One region of the Streptomyces sp. NBC_00210 genome, then DNA from elsewhere that is predicted to be linked to it. Evidence: predicted binding sites of a transcription regulator. Region 1 holds the regulator's gene; each other region holds the start of a gene.

Region 1 (4,851 bases):
CCTCACAGCGGATCACCGCACCGCAGAAGCCCGTCCCGACCTCCTCCACGACCAGATCGGGCTCGGCCGGCACCTCCGGTGCGGGCTGCGACTTCTTCCAAGGCGGGGTCAGATCCGGGCTGTAGCTGCGCATTCGGCGACGCTACGACACCCCGAAGCGCGCCGCCAGCATGTCCCGCTGTGCGCGCACGAACGCCGCGTCCACGACCGCCCCGTGCCCCGGTACGTACACCGCGTCCTCGCCGCCCAGTGACAGCAGCCGGTCCAGCGCCGCCGGCCAGCGGGACGGGATCGCGTCCGGGCCCGCCTGCGGCTCGCCGGACTCCTCCACCAGGTCGCCGCAGAACACCACCTCCGGGTCCCCCGGCACCAGTACCGCGAGGTCGTGGCCCGAATGACCGGGGCCCACGTTCGCCAGCAGCACCTGGCGGCCACCCAGGTCCAGCGTCCACTCGCCGCACACCAGGTGCTGCGGCACCACCAGCACGTCGACCGACTCCGCCGCATCGGCGGCGGGGACCCCGTGACGTACCGCCGAGCCCCGGATCGCGTCCCGGTCCCGCCTCATCAGATCCGCGACCCCCACCGCGCCGTACACCTCGGCCCCCGAGAACGCCGCCGTCCCCAGTACATGGTCGAAGTGGGGATGACTCAGTGCGATATGCGTCACCCGGCGGCCGGCCATCAGCCCCTGCGCCTGAGCGCGCAGTTCGGCGCCCTCACGCAGTGTGGAGCCCGTGTCGTACATGAGGACACCGTCCTCACCGGCGATCAAACCGGCGGTCGCGTCCCAGACCGGCAGCCGTCGACGCCCCACTCCGTCGGCCAACCGCTCCCAGCCGAAGTCTTCCCAACTGACGTCCATACCGCGACGCTACTGGCAACGACCAGCACAGCGCGCGGTGGCGCGGTCGGCGGCCCTGGCCGGGCAGCCCTTGCTAGGTGCGTACCCCACCGCCGTACACTGGCACGTGGAAATGCTGGCACTCGTACGCAGCGAGTGCCAGGCACCACCGAGGAACCACAGCTGGAGGTGTGCGCGATGCTCAGCGAACGCAGACTCGAGGTGCTGCGCGCCATCGTCCAGGACTATGTCGGCACCGAGGAGCCCGTCGGCTCCAAGGCGCTCACCGAGCGTCACAAGCTCGGCGTCTCGCCGGCGACCGTCCGCAACGACATGGCCGTGCTGGAGGACGAGGGCTACATCGCCCAGCCCCACACCAGCGCCGGCCGTATCCCCACGGACAAGGGCTACCGGCTCTTCGTCGACAAGCTGGCCGGCGTCAAGCCGCTGTCGTCGCCCGAGCGGCGCGCCATCCACAGCTTCCTGGACGGAGCCGTCGATCTCGACGATGTGGTCGGCCGTACGGTACGGCTGCTGGCGCAGCTGACCCGGCAGGTCGCCATCGTCCAGTACCCCTCGCTGACCCGGTCCACCGTCCGGCATGTGGAGCTCCTCTCCCTCGCGCCTGCCCGGCTGATGCTCGTGCTGATCACGGACACCGGGCGGGTCGAGCAGCGCATGATCGACTGCCCCGCGCCGTTCGGCGACAGCTCGCTCGCGGACCTGCGCGCCCGGCTCAACAGCCGGGTCGTCGGGCGCCGCTTCGCGGATGTGCCGCAGCTGGTGCAGGACCTTCCCGACTCCTTCGAGTCGGAGGACCGCGGGACCGTCTCCACCGTGCTCTCGACTCTGCTGGAGACCCTGGTCGAGGAGACCGAGGAGCGGCTGATGATCGGCGGCACCGCCAATCTGACCCGCTTCGGGCACGACTTCCCGCTGACCATCAGGCCGGTGCTGGAGGCGCTCGAGGAGCATGTGGTGCTCCTCAGACTGCTCGGTGAGGCGAAGGAATCGGGCGGCATGGGCATGACCGTACGGATCGGTCATGAGAACGCCCACGAGGGCCTCAACGCCACGTCCGTCGTCGCGGTGGGCTACGGTTCGGGCGACGAGGCAGTTGCCAAACTCGGCGTGGTCGGACCGACCCGCATGGACTACCCCGGAACGATGGGAGCGGTACGCGCAGTGGCACGTTACGTCGGACAGATCCTGGCGGAGTCGTAAGTGGCCACGGACTACTACGCCGTACTCGGCGTACGCCGCGACGCGTCCCAGGACGAGATCAAGAAGGCCTTCCGCCGGCTTGCCCGTGAACTCCACCCGGATGTGAATCCGGACCCGAAGACGCAGGAGCGCTTCAAGGAGATCAACGCCGCGTACGAGGTGCTGTCGGACCCGCAGAAGAAGCAGGTCTACGACCTCGGCGGGGACCCGCTGTCCCAGGCGGGCGGCGGTGGCGCGGGCGGCTTCGGAGCCGGTGGCTTCGGGAACTTCTCGGACATCATGGACGCGTTCTTCGGGACGGCGTCGCAGCGGGGGCCGAGGTCGCGTACGCGGCGCGGCCAGGACGCGATGATCCGTCTGGAGATCGATCTCAACGAGGCGGCCTTCGGTACGACGAAGGACATCCAGGTCGACACGGCCGTCGTGTGCACCACCTGCTCCGGTGAGGGTGCCGCGCCGGGCACCTCGGCGCAGACGTGTGACATGTGCCGTGGCCGTGGTGAGGTCTCGCAGGTGACGCGGTCCTTCCTGGGGCAGGTCATGACCTCGCGGCCGTGCCCGCAGTGCCAGGGCTTCGGCACGGTCGTGCCGACGCCGTGCCCCGAGTGTGCGGGCGACGGGCGTGTGCGGTCCCGCCGGACTCTTACGGTCAAGATCCCGGCCGGCGTCGACAACGGGACGCGCATCCAGCTCGCCGGTGAGGGCGAGGTCGGGCCGGGCGGCGGCCCTGCGGGTGATCTGTACGTGGAGATCCACGAGCTGCCGCACGCTGTCTTCCAGCGGCGCGGCGACGATCTGCACTGCACGGTGACGATCCCGATGACGGCGGCGGCGCTGGGCACGAAGTGCCCGCTGGAGACGCTGGACGGGATGGAAGAGGTCGACATCCGCCCGGGCACGCAGTCGGGCCAGTCGATCCCGCTGCACGGGCGCGGGATCACGCACCTGCGGGGCGGGGGGCGTGGCGACCTGATCGTGCATGTCGAGGTGATGACGCCGTCGAAGCTGGACGCGGACCAGGAGAGGCTGCTGCGGGATCTGGCGAAGCTGCGCGGCGAGGAACGGCCACTGGGCCAGTTCCAGCCTGGCCAGCAGGGCCTGTTCTCCCGCCTGAAGGACGCGTTCAACGGCCGTTAGGCCGCCCGTTGGGGGTCCCCCCGGATTGAGTCCGGGGGGATCGAGGACAGCGCCCGAAGGGCGTACGGGTGCCTGGGGGCTTGCCCCCGGTTGACGAACGGAACGCCGGATTCGGTGGGGCGCGGGCGACGTGGCACCATTCCTGCATGTCCTCCGCACTGACCGATCTCTGCCGGCACCCGATCGTGCAGGCCCCCATGGCGGGCGGCGCATCCTGTCCCCCCTTGGCCGCCGCCGTTTCCGACGCCGGTGGCCTCGGGTTCCTCGCTGCCGGGTACAAGACCGCGGACGGCATGTACCAGGAGGTCAAACAGGTCCGCGGGCTCACCTCGCAGCCCTTCGGCGTGAATCTCTTCATGCCGCAGCCGAGCACCGCCGACCCCGCCGCCGTCGAGGTCTACCGGCATCAGCTCGCCGGTGAGGCGGCCTGGTACGAGACGCCCCTGGGCGACCCCGACTCCGGGCGCGACGACGGGTACGAGGCCAAGCTCGCCATCCTCCTCGACGACCCCGTTCCCCTCGTCTCCTTCACCTTCGGCTGCCCGACCCGTGACGTGCTCGACTCCTTCGCCAAGGCCGGCACCTTCACCGTCGTCACCGTCACCTCGCCCGACGAGGCGCAGGCCGCCCAGTGGGCCGGTGCCGACGCCGTGTGTGTGCAGGGCATCGAGGCGGGCGGACACCAGGGCACGCACCGGGACGACCCCGCGTCCGACGGCGCCGGGATCGGGCTGCTCTCGCTCATCGCGCTGGTCCGCGAGACGGTACAGCTGCCGATCATCGCCGCGGGCGGCCTGATGCGCGGCGGTCAGATCGCCGGCGCGCTCGCCGCGGGCGCGGTCGCCGGGCAGCTCGGGACCGCGTTCCTGGTCTGCCCCGAGTCCGGCGCCAATGCGCTGCACAAGCAGGCCATGACGAATCCGCTGTTCGTACGCACGGAGTTGACCCGGGCCTTTTCCGGCCGGCCGGCCCGCGGCCTGGTGAATCGTTTCATGCGCGAGCACGGCCCGTACGCCCCCGCCGCCTACCCCGAGGTGCACCACCTGACCAGCGGTCTGCGCAAGGCCGCCGCCAAGGCGGGCGACCCGCAGGGCATGGCGCTGTGGGCCGGTCAGGGCCACCGGATGGCCCGCGAACTGCCCGCCGGGCAGCTCGTCGAGGTCCTCGCCGCCGAAGCCGACTCCACGCGCGCCGCGCTCGCGCTGGGCAGCTCCCGATGACCGCACCGGTGTTCCTCGTCGACTCACTGGACGGCGTGGGCCCGGGTGCGCTGATCACCCTGGACGGGCCCGAAGGGCGGCACGCCGTCTCCGTACGCAGGCTGCAGTCCGGCGAGGACGTCGTGCTGACGGACGGGCGAGGGCGCGGCGCAGCAGGCGTGGTGCTGCGGACCGAGGGCAAGGACCGGCTGATCGTCGAGCCGCTGCAGTTTCCCACGGAGCCCGAGCCCACGCCCCGTATCACCGTCGTTCAGGCCCTCCCCAAGGGCGACCGTGGCGAACTCGCCGTCGAGACCATGACGGAGACCGGTGTGGACGCCGTCGTGCCCTGGGCCGCCGCCCGCTGTATCACGCAGTGGAAGGGCGAGCGGGGTGCCAAGTCGCTCGCCAAGTGGCGTGCCACGGCGCGCGAGGCGGGCAAGCAGT
Region 2 (4,851 bases), 2.3 Mb from region 1:
GATGCCCTCGTTCACCGACCTCGACGTGGTTCGCGAGGAACAGCTGAACACGGCGACCGCCCGCCGCTTCTTCCACGAGATAGCTGCCGGAGGCAATTTCGACGCACTCGAAGAGGTGTTCGCGGCCAACTACCGCGACCACGACATCATGAAGGAGGAGGACACCGTCGTAGGGATCGACGTTATTCGCGGCGACGTCACCATGTGGCGCAAGGGCTTCGACTTCACCTTCGATCTCGACAGGCAGGTGTCCGAGGGTGACGACGTCGTGACGTTGTGGACCTGGACGGGTCGGCACAAGGGCGAGTTCATGGGCGTCGCCCCCACCGGCAAGCAGTGCACCATGACCGGCACCACCGTCTTCCACTTCGAGGACGGGAAGATCCAGGAAGGCTGGTGGCACTTCGACGCCATGGGCCTGATGAAGCAGCTCGGCGCGATGGGCTAGCACGACGGACCAGCGCCGAACGCCGAAGGCCCTCGTTCCCGCAGCGCGGCGGGAACGAGGGCCTTCACACGTCCTACGACGTCGTCAGTGACGGCGTCCGTGACCGTGTCAGTGGCTGTGACCGTGGCCGTGGCCCGCGTCGGCCTCTTCCTCGGCCGGCTTCTCGACGACCAGGGTCTCGGTCGTGAGCAGCAGCGAGGCGATGGACGCGGCGTTCTCCAGGGCGGAGCGCGTGACCTTGACCGGGTCGATGACGCCGGCCTTCACCAGGTCGCCGTACTCGCCGGTCGCGGCGTTGAAGCCCTGGCCCTTGTCCAGCTCCGCCACCTTGGCGGTGATGACGTAGCCCTCGAGACCGGCGTTCTCGGCGATCCAGCGCAGCGGCTCGACGACGGCGCGGCGGACGACCGCGACACCGGTGGCCTCGTCGCCCTCCTTGCCGAGGTTGCCCTCGAGCACCTTGGCGGCGTGGACCAGAGCGGAGCCACCACCGGAGACGATGCCCTCCTCGACCGCGGCGCGGGTCGCGGAGATGGCGTCCTCCAGACGGTGCTTCTTCTCCTTCAGCTCCACCTCGGTGGCGGCGCCGACCTTGATCACGCACACGCCGCCGGCCAGCTTCGCGAGGCGCTCCTGGAGCTTCTCGCGGTCCCAGTCGGAGTCCGTGGACTCGATCTCGGCCTTGATCTGGTTGACACGGCCGACGACGTCCTCGTGGCTGCCGCCACCGTCGACGATGGTGGTGTCGTCCTTGGAGACCGTGACGCGGCGGGCGGTGCCCAGCACGTCCAGGCCGGCCTGGTCGAGCTTGAGGCCGACCTCCTCGGCCACCACGGTGGCGCCGGTGAGGGTGGCAACGTCCTGCAGCATCGCCTTGCGGCGGTCGCCGAAGCCCGGGGCCTTGACCGCGACCGCGTTGAAGGTGCCGCGGATCTTGTTGACGACGAGGGTGGAGAGGGCCTCGCCCTCGACGTCCTCGGCAATGATCAGCAGCGGCTTGGAGCTGCCCGCCTGGATGACCTTCTCGAGCAGCGGAAGCAGGTCCTGGATCGAGGAGATCTTGCCCTGGTGGATCAGGATGTACGGCTCGTCGAGGACGGCCTCCATACGCTCCTGGTCGGTCACCATGTACGGCGACAGGTAGCCCTTGTCGAAGGCCATGCCCTCGGTGAAGTCGAGCTCCAGACCGAAGGTGTTGGACTCCTCGACGGTGATGACACCGTCCTTGCCGACCTTGTCCATGGCCTCGGCGATCAGCTCGCCGACCTGCTGGTCCTGCGCGGAGAGCGCAGCGACGGCAGCGATGTCGGCCTTGTCGTCGATCGGACGGGCGGTCGCGAGAAGTTCCTCGGAGACGGCCGCGACCGCGGCGTCGATGCCCTTCTTCAGGGCGGCCGGGGACGCGCCGGCGGCGACGTTGCGCAGGCCCTCGCGGACGAGCGCCTGGGCCAGCACGGTGGCGGTGGTGGTGCCGTCACCCGCGATGTCGTTGGTCTTGGTCGCCACCTCCTTCACCAGCTGGGCGCCGAGGTTCTCGTACGGGTCCTCGACCTCGACCTCACGGGCGATGGTCACGCCGTCGTTGGTGATGGTGGGTGCGCCGAACTTCTTGTCGATGACGACATTGCGGCCGCGGGGGCCGATCGTCACCTTGACGGTGTCGGCAAGCTTGTTGACGCCACGCTCGAGGGCGCGACGGGCGTCCTCGTCGAACTTCAGGATCTTCGCCATGGAGCTGAATCAGTCCTCTCAAAATGAACTGCGCCCCTGGCCACCCGGCACACGTGAATGAACACAGCAGCGGGGGCCAGGGGCGCAGTTCACAGCAAATTCTGGTGAATTACTTCTCGATGATCGCGAGCACGTCGCGAGCCGAGAGGACGAGGTACTCCTCGCCGTTGTACTTCACCTCGGTGCCGCCGTACTTGCTGTACAGCACGATGTCGCCGGTCTTGACGTCGAGCGGAAGACGCTCGCCGTTCTCGAAGCGGCCCGGGCCCACGGCCAGGACGACGCCCTCCTGGGGCTTCTCCTTGGCCGTGTCCGGAATGACCAGGCCCGAGGCCGTGGTCTGCTCGGCGTCGAGCGGCTGGACCACAATGCGGTCCTCGAGCGGCTTGATGGCAACCTTGGAGCTGGCGGTCGTCACGATCCGACCTCCCCCTTCGGAGATCTCACGGGGTTAACTGTCTGAGGTGGCGACCAGGTGGATCCGTCGTCGCGGGTGCCGGACCTGCCCGTCGCTGTGTTGGCACTCTCCGGTGGGGAGTGCCAGAACCGAGACTATGACCGGGATTAGCACTCGGTCAAGCGGAGTGCCAATTGATCTGCCGCGCGGCGGGGTTAAGCAGCCCTTCGGGCGCAGCGCGAGACGGACGCTGCCCCGCCCGGCGTAGCCCCCGTCCGGCGTAACTCCCGCCCGGCGCAGTCCCAAGTGACGTAGTCCCCGTCCCGCGCAGTCCGGCCCGGCGAGTCCCGGTCCGGCTTGGCTTTCTCGGCACCCGCTCAGCGCCATCGCCCCCGCTCTCGGCGCCCAACTCAGACGTAGTCCTCCAGGCGCGCCACCGCGTACCCCTGCTCCTGGATGCGGCGCAGCAGCCACGCCGTCGTCCTCGCCTCCGCCCGCACGATGTCGCCGGGGTGGAGCCGCTCGCCCTCCGCGTACTCCCTGGCCAGCACCACCGCACGGATCCCGCAGTCCGCCGCCGCCCGCAGTGTGTCCTCGTTGTACGTCGCGTGCGGCGGGCGGAACAGATGGCGCCCCCGCTGCCCGCAGATCTCGGCGCGCTGCCTCTCGTACGAGAGGGTGCGCAGGTCGGAACGGGCGCTCGGACGGAAGATGCTGACCGGCAGCTTCAGCTCGGTGGTCATCCGGACGAACTGCGGGTCGTGCGCAGCGTCCTCGTCGAAGGTGAGGAAGACGACCTTGTCGGGGGTGTGCACGCGGTCCACCACATACGCCGTCGAAAGCCGGTGGGCAGGCGGCTTCGGCGCGGCGGCGAGCGGCCCGGCCAGCCCCCATCTCTTGTGCACCGCGGAGCCGGGCGCGCCGGCGCCGGGGGTGACCTTCTGCGCGGCCTTGCGCCCAAGGCGCTCGATCGGGTCCACCGACTGTGCGCACCCCGCGATGAGCAGCGCGCCGGCCGCCAGCAGCCCGGCGAGCAGCCGGTGCGCCCGTGTCATACGTAGTCCTCCAGCCTCGCCACGGCGTAGCCCTTGTCGGTGACCGTCTTCATCACCCGCCGGATCATGTCGGGCATGGTGCCCTTCCAGTCATGGCGGCCACGGAAGTGCGTGAGGATGATGTCGCCGGGGTGCAGGTCCCGGTCCCACTCCCGCCACTCCATGTGATCGGGAAAAGCCTCGGCGGCCCACAGGGGCACGGCCTTCACACCACACGACCGAGCGACGCGCAGCGTGTCCTGGTTGTAGTTGCCGTACGGCGGGCGGAAGAGCGGGGGCCTCTTTCCGTACCTCTTCTCGAGTTTGACCTGCTGACCGCAGATCTCCTGCTTCTGCTGGGTGTACGAAAGGCCGGGCAGGTATCGGTGGTTGAGGGTGTGGTTCTGCAGGGCGACGCCGTGGTCCTGCATCTGCTTGAAGTAGTCGTAGTTGTCGTGGATCAAGTAGTCGCTGAGAAAGGCGCTGTACGGGATCTGGAGATCGCTCATCATCCGGAGCAGGGCGGGGTCCTTCTCCGCACCGTCGTCGATCGTCAGGAAAACAATCTTCTCCTTGACCGGCACCGTGGTGAAGACCGGTGGCAGCGACTCGCCACCCTCCACCTCGAAGCCCTTGCGGGTGGTGATCCGCGGCTTCTCGGCGGGCGGCTGGGGCGCGGCCAGCGGGGTCTTCGCCAGGCCCCACTTCTTGGCGGCGAACGCCCGTGCCGCCTGGGCACGCTTCACCTTCGCAACGTATGCGGAGAGCGCGCCGGCCGGTCCCGGCGGCTGCTTCGGCTGCTGACCGGGGGCAGGTTCCGCGCCACTGCCGAGGTCAGGGGACCCGACGGTGCAGGCGGAGCCGAGGGCGGCGACCAGGAGCACGGCCAGGACGGCACGGGCCCCGCCGACTCGCGCCCCATTTGGCGGCCTTTTTGACTTTTGTCGTACTAGCTGCATGGCGCCGCATCCTGTCAGCACGGGTCCGTACGGCCCGGCCGACACCGCCGCCCGCGGGCGCACCATCCCCCGGCTGGCCCACAATGGGCCGGGTGAACGACCTCGATCCCCTTGCCTCCTTCGCCGCTCTGCTCACCGCGGAGGGGCGGGCGCTGCTGGACTGGCTGGCCGACTACAACCCGTCCGAGGAACTGGCCGTCGCCACCCGGCTGCGCCGCGAGCACCCGGCGGAACTGGTCTCGGCGGCGCTCGGGCAGGCGCGGCTGCGGCAGCGGGCGGCCG
Region 3 (4,851 bases), 1.1 Mb from region 1:
CTCGGCCCGATCTTCGCCTGTGCCTCCTGTTTCGGGCCGCTGGAAGTCGCATACGACCTGCCGGTCGGTGACCCCGAGGCGCTGAGGAAGCGGATCGAAGCGGGTCCGAACAACATCTGGCGGTACGCCCCGCTGCTGCCCGTCCCCGCCGACGTGGCCGAGAAGCCGAACATCAACCCCGGCTTCACCAAGCTCGTCAAGGCCGACAACCTGGCCCGTGAGCTGGGCGTCACCGGCGGCCTGTACATCAAGGACGACTCCGGCAACCCGACGCACTCCTTCAAGGACCGCGTTGTCGCCATCGCCGTCGAGGCCGCACGCGCCTTCGGCTTCACCACCCTGTCCTGCTCCTCCACCGGCAACCTCGCGGGCGCGGTCGGCGCCGCCGCCGCGCGGGCCGGCTTCCGCTCCTGCGTGTTCATCCCGCACGACCTGGAGCAGGGCAAGGTCGTCATGGCCGCGGTGTACGGCGGCGAGCTGGTCGGCATCGAGGGCAACTACGACGACGTCAACCGCTTCTGCTCGGAGCTCATCGGCGACCCGCTCGGCGAGGGCTGGGGCTTCGTCAATGTCAACCTCCGCCCGTACTACGGCGAGGGCTCCAAGACGCTGGCGTACGAGATCTGCGAGCAGCTCGGCTGGCAGCTGCCGGACCAGATCGTCATCCCCATCGCCTCGGGCTCGCAGCTGACGAAGATCGACAAGGGTCTGCAGGAGCTGATCAAGCTCGGCCTGGTCGAGGACAAGCCGTACAAGATCTTCGGCGCCCAGGCCGAGGGCTGCTCGCCGGTGTCGACCGCCTTCAAGGCCGGACACGACGTCGTACGCCCCCAGAAGCCGAACACCATCGCCAAGTCGCTGGCGATCGGCAACCCGGCCGACGGTCCGTACGTCCTGGACATCGCGCGCCGCACGGGCGGTGCGGTCGAGGACGTCAACGACGAGCAGGTCGTCGACGCGATCAAGCTGCTCGCTCGCACGGAGGGCATCTTCGCGGAGACCGCTGGTGGCGTGACCGTGGGCGTGACGCAGAAGCTGATCGAGGCGGGCGTGCTCGACCCGGCGCTCACCACGGTCGTCCTCAACACCGGCGACGGCCTCAAGACCCTGGACGCGGTGGCGCCGACGACCGGCCCGTCCGCCACGATTCGCCCGAGCCTGGACGCGTTCCGCGACGCCGGCCTGGCCGGCTGATCCGACTCCCGAGAAAGGCACGCACCATGAGTGTCAACGTCCGCATCCCCACCATTCTCCGTACCTACACGGGCGGTCAGGCCGAGGTCTCGGCCCAGGGCGCGACCCTCTCCGAGGTGATCGCCGACCTGGAGAAGAACCACGCGGGAATCGCCGCCCGGGTCCTCGACGACCAGGGCAAGCTGCGCCGCTTCGTGAACGTGTACGTGAATGACGACGACGTGCGTTTCGAGCAGGGACTCGAGACGGCGACGCCGGACGGGGCGGGAGTTTCGATCATCCCCGCCGTCGCCGGAGGCTGATCGTCAAACGCCGTGTCGGACGGCACACAGAGTTACGCGTATTGCCCTCTCCGCAAGAGAAGCGGAGGGGGCAATTCTGTATGGTTGAGCGCGGTACAGTTGGGGAAGCCCCCCTCCGCTGCGTGTGCCGGGCGCATATGAGAATGCGCCCGAGCGTGACAAGAAGCAGCCAATATGGTCGATCGAATTGCCTCTCTTAGGTGTGATTTGCCGGGCCCGACTTGCCCCGTAATTTCTTGAATTCGGGTCAATTTTCCGTTCGCGCGTGCTCAGAATTCTCGTCCGATTGACCTGTTGCAGAGGGCAGTTGGGCAGATACATTCAGCCGCGGTCGACGCGTTCCGGCGCACACCCCTCCTGTCGGGGTGAGGTCTGACCCGGGTCCGCGAAGTGCGGTCCTGCGCAAGGGCCAGTAATAGGGGAGTTAGGCATGGCTCAGGGCACCGTCAAGTGGTTCAACGCGGAGAAGGGGTACGGCTTCATCGCGGTCGACGGTGGTGCGGATGTTTTCGTCCACTACAGCGCGATCCAGATGGACGGCTACCGCACCCTTGAAGAGGGTCAGCGAGTTGAATTCGAGATCTCGCAGGGCCAGAAGGGGCCGCAGGCGGACATGGTCAAGCTCGCCGTCTGATCGGCGCGATCGACCACCGACGCACTCACGCTCACGCCGAAGGGCCCGCATCCCGCGAGGGATGCGGGCCCTTCGTGCGCGTGTATGCACGCCGGGATTGCGTGCACGTCCGCCCGCGCCCGGCCACCACCCCTCACGGAGCCCTTCGGGCGCTTGCACTCTCTGGGGTCGAGTGCTAATCATTGGCGTTAGCACTCTGACAGTGAGAGTGACAACGAGGACCGGGTCGGTGAGGTCCGCAAGCCGGGTGGGGCAAGGAACCACAAGGCCTGCAGGCCGTCCGTCGCGGGCGCCAGGCGCGGTCCGGAGAATCCACCCCAGTCCGGGAGGACCACTTCACATGGCCAAGATCATCGCGTTCGACGAGGAGGCACGGCGCGGTCTCGAGCGCGGGATGAACCAGCTCGCCGACGCCGTCAAGGTCACCCTTGGCCCCAAGGGCCGTAACGTCGTCCTCGAGAAGAAGTGGGGCGCCCCCACGATCACCAACGATGGTGTTTCCATCGCCAAGGAGATCGAGCTCGAGGACCCGTACGAGAAGATCGGCGCCGAGCTGGTCAAGGAAGTCGCCAAGAAGACGGACGACGTCGCCGGTGACGGTACGACCACCGCGACCGTTCTCGCCCAGGCCCTGGTTCGCGAGGGCCTGCGCAACGTAGCCGCCGGCGCCAACCCGATGGCCCTCAAGCGCGGCATCGAGAAGGCCGTCGAGGCCGTCTCGGGTGCCCTGCTCGAGCAGGCCAAGGACGTGGAGACCAAGGAGCAGATCGCTTCGACCGCCTCCATCTCCGCCGCCGACACCCAGATCGGCGAGCTCATCGCCGAAGCCATGGACAAGGTCGGCAAGGAAGGCGTCATCACCGTCGAGGAGTCCCAGACCTTCGGTCTGGAGCTGGAGCTCACCGAGGGTATGCGCTTCGACAAGGGCTACATCTCGGCGTACTTCGCCACCGACATGGAGCGTATGGAGGCGTCGCTCGACGACCCGTACATCCTGATCGTCAACTCGAAGATCAGCTCGGTCAAGGACCTGCTGCCGCTCCTCGAGAAGGTCATGCAGTCCGGCAAGCCGCTGCTGATCATCGCCGAGGACGTCGAGGGCGAGGCTCTGTCGACCCTGGTCGTCAACAAGATCCGCGGCACCTTCAAGTCCGTTGCCGTCAAGGCCCCGGGCTTCGGCGACCGCCGCAAGGCGATGCTGAACGACATCGCCATCCTCACCGGCGGCACGGTCATCTCCGAGGAGGTCGGCCTCAAGCTCGAGAACGCCGGCCTGGACCTGCTGGGCCGCGCCCGCAAGGTCGTCATCACCAAGGACGAGACCACGATCGTCGACGGTGCGGGCGAGAGCGACCAGGTTGCCGGTCGCGTCAACCAGATCCGTGCCGAGATCGAGAACTCCGACTCGGACTACGACCGCGAGAAGCTCCAGGAGCGCCTCGCGAAGCTGGCCGGCGGCGTGGCCGTCATCAAGGCCGGCGCCGCGACCGAGGTCGAGCTCAAGGAGCGCAAGCACCGCATCGAGGACGCGGTGCGCAACGCCAAGGCCGCCGTCGAGGAGGGCATCGTCGCCGGTGGTGGCGTGGCGCTCATCCAGGCGTCCGCCGTCTTCGAGAAGCTCGAGCTCGAAGGTGACGAGGCCACTGGTGCCGCCGCTGTGAAGCTGGCCCTGGAGGCCCCGCTGAAGCAGATCGCGGTCAACGCCGGCCTTGAGGGCGGCGTCGTTGTGGAGAAGGTGCGCAACCTGACCGTGGGTCACGGCCTCAACGCCGCGACCGGCGAGTACGTCGACATGATCGCCGAGGGCATCATCGACCCCGCGAAGGTGACCCGCTCTGCCCTGCAGAACGCGGCCTCCATCGCGGCGCTGTTCCTGACCACCGAGGCCGTCATCGCCGACAAGCCGGAGAAGGCCTCTGCGGCCGCTCCGGGCGGCATGCCGGGCGGTGACATGGACTTCTGAGCCTGACGGCTCGGACCCGGTCCTGACCGAGGGCGGTACCCCCACTCCCAGGGGGGTACCGCCCTCGGGCGTTTCAGGATCCGGGCCGGGGAGGGCGAGTCGGTTTCTGTTATCCGATCTGCGCCCACAGGTCTCCTCCAGGCAGGACTCTGAGCGACGGGGTCGAACAGGCAATGGGCGAGGGCACGTATGCACAGGGACGACACATACAGTCCGGAACTGGTGACGAAGGCGAGGGCGGGGGACCAGCAGGCCCGCGAGCGGTTGGTCGCCGACTACCTTCCCCTCGTCTACAACATCGTCGGCCGGGCGCTGGACGGCCACGCGGACGTCGACGACGTGGTGCAGGAGACCATGTTCCGCGCACTCGACGGACTCGGCGGGCTGCGCGAGCCCTCCCGCTTCCGCTCCTGGCTGGTCGCGATAGCGATGAACCAGATACGCCGGCGCTGGACGCTCCAGCAGCAGACCCCCACAGCCCCGCTGGACCGCGTGGCGGAGACCGCCGACCCGACCGGTGACTTCGTGGATCTCACCATCCTGCGTCTGGGGCTGTCCGGACAGCGCCGCGAGGTCGCCGAGGCCACCCGCTGGCTGGACGAGAGCGATCGTGAACTGCTGGCCCTGTGGTGGCAAGAGGCCACAGGGCAACTGAGCCGTGCCGAGCTTGCCGGGGCGCTGGATGTCACTCCGCAGCACGCCGCGGTCCGCATCCAGCGGATGAAGACCCAGCTGGAACTGGGCCGTGTCGTGTCCCG

The links. Region 1 encodes HrcA, which represses chaperone genes, less so after heat shock. Its sites were predicted from a motif close to TTNGCACTCNGNNNNNCNGAGTGCNAA; they were not measured.
Region 2: the regulator HrcA is predicted to act here: its motif matches at 2,744-2,770, upstream of groES (co-chaperone GroES).
Region 3: the regulator HrcA is predicted to act here: its motif matches at 2,319-2,345, upstream of groL (chaperonin GroEL).

The regions. Positions count from the first base shown of each region.
Region 1 covers NZ_CP108120.1:5,868,118-5,872,968, forward strand. The annotation lists gene OG729_RS26460 (DUF3097 domain-containing protein) at 1-133, opposite strand, end outside; gene OG729_RS26465 (MBL fold metallo-hydrolase) at 143-865, opposite strand; gene hrcA (heat-inducible transcriptional repressor HrcA) at 1,043-2,068, shown strand; gene dnaJ (molecular chaperone DnaJ) at 2,069-3,205, shown strand; gene OG729_RS26480 (nitronate monooxygenase) at 3,352-4,425, shown strand; gene OG729_RS26485 (16S rRNA (uracil(1498)-N(3))-methyltransferase) at 4,422-4,851, shown strand, end outside.
Region 2 covers NZ_CP108120.1:3,555,719-3,560,569, forward strand. The annotation lists gene OG729_RS15970 (ester cyclase) at 1-448, shown strand, start outside; gene groL (chaperonin GroEL) at 557-2,179, opposite strand; gene groES (co-chaperone GroES) at 2,289-2,597, opposite strand; gene OG729_RS15985 (hypothetical protein) at 2,987-3,631, opposite strand; gene OG729_RS15990 (polysaccharide deacetylase family protein) at 3,628-4,569, opposite strand; gene OG729_RS15995 (THUMP-like domain-containing protein) at 4,653-4,851, shown strand, end outside.
Region 3 covers NZ_CP108120.1:4,761,474-4,766,324, forward strand. The annotation lists gene thrC (threonine synthase) at 1-1,194, shown strand, start outside; gene OG729_RS21680 (MoaD/ThiS family protein) at 1,221-1,496, shown strand; gene OG729_RS21685 (cold-shock protein) at 1,927-2,130, shown strand; gene groL (chaperonin GroEL) at 2,471-4,093, shown strand; gene OG729_RS21695 (sigma-70 family RNA polymerase sigma factor) at 4,316-4,851, shown strand, end outside.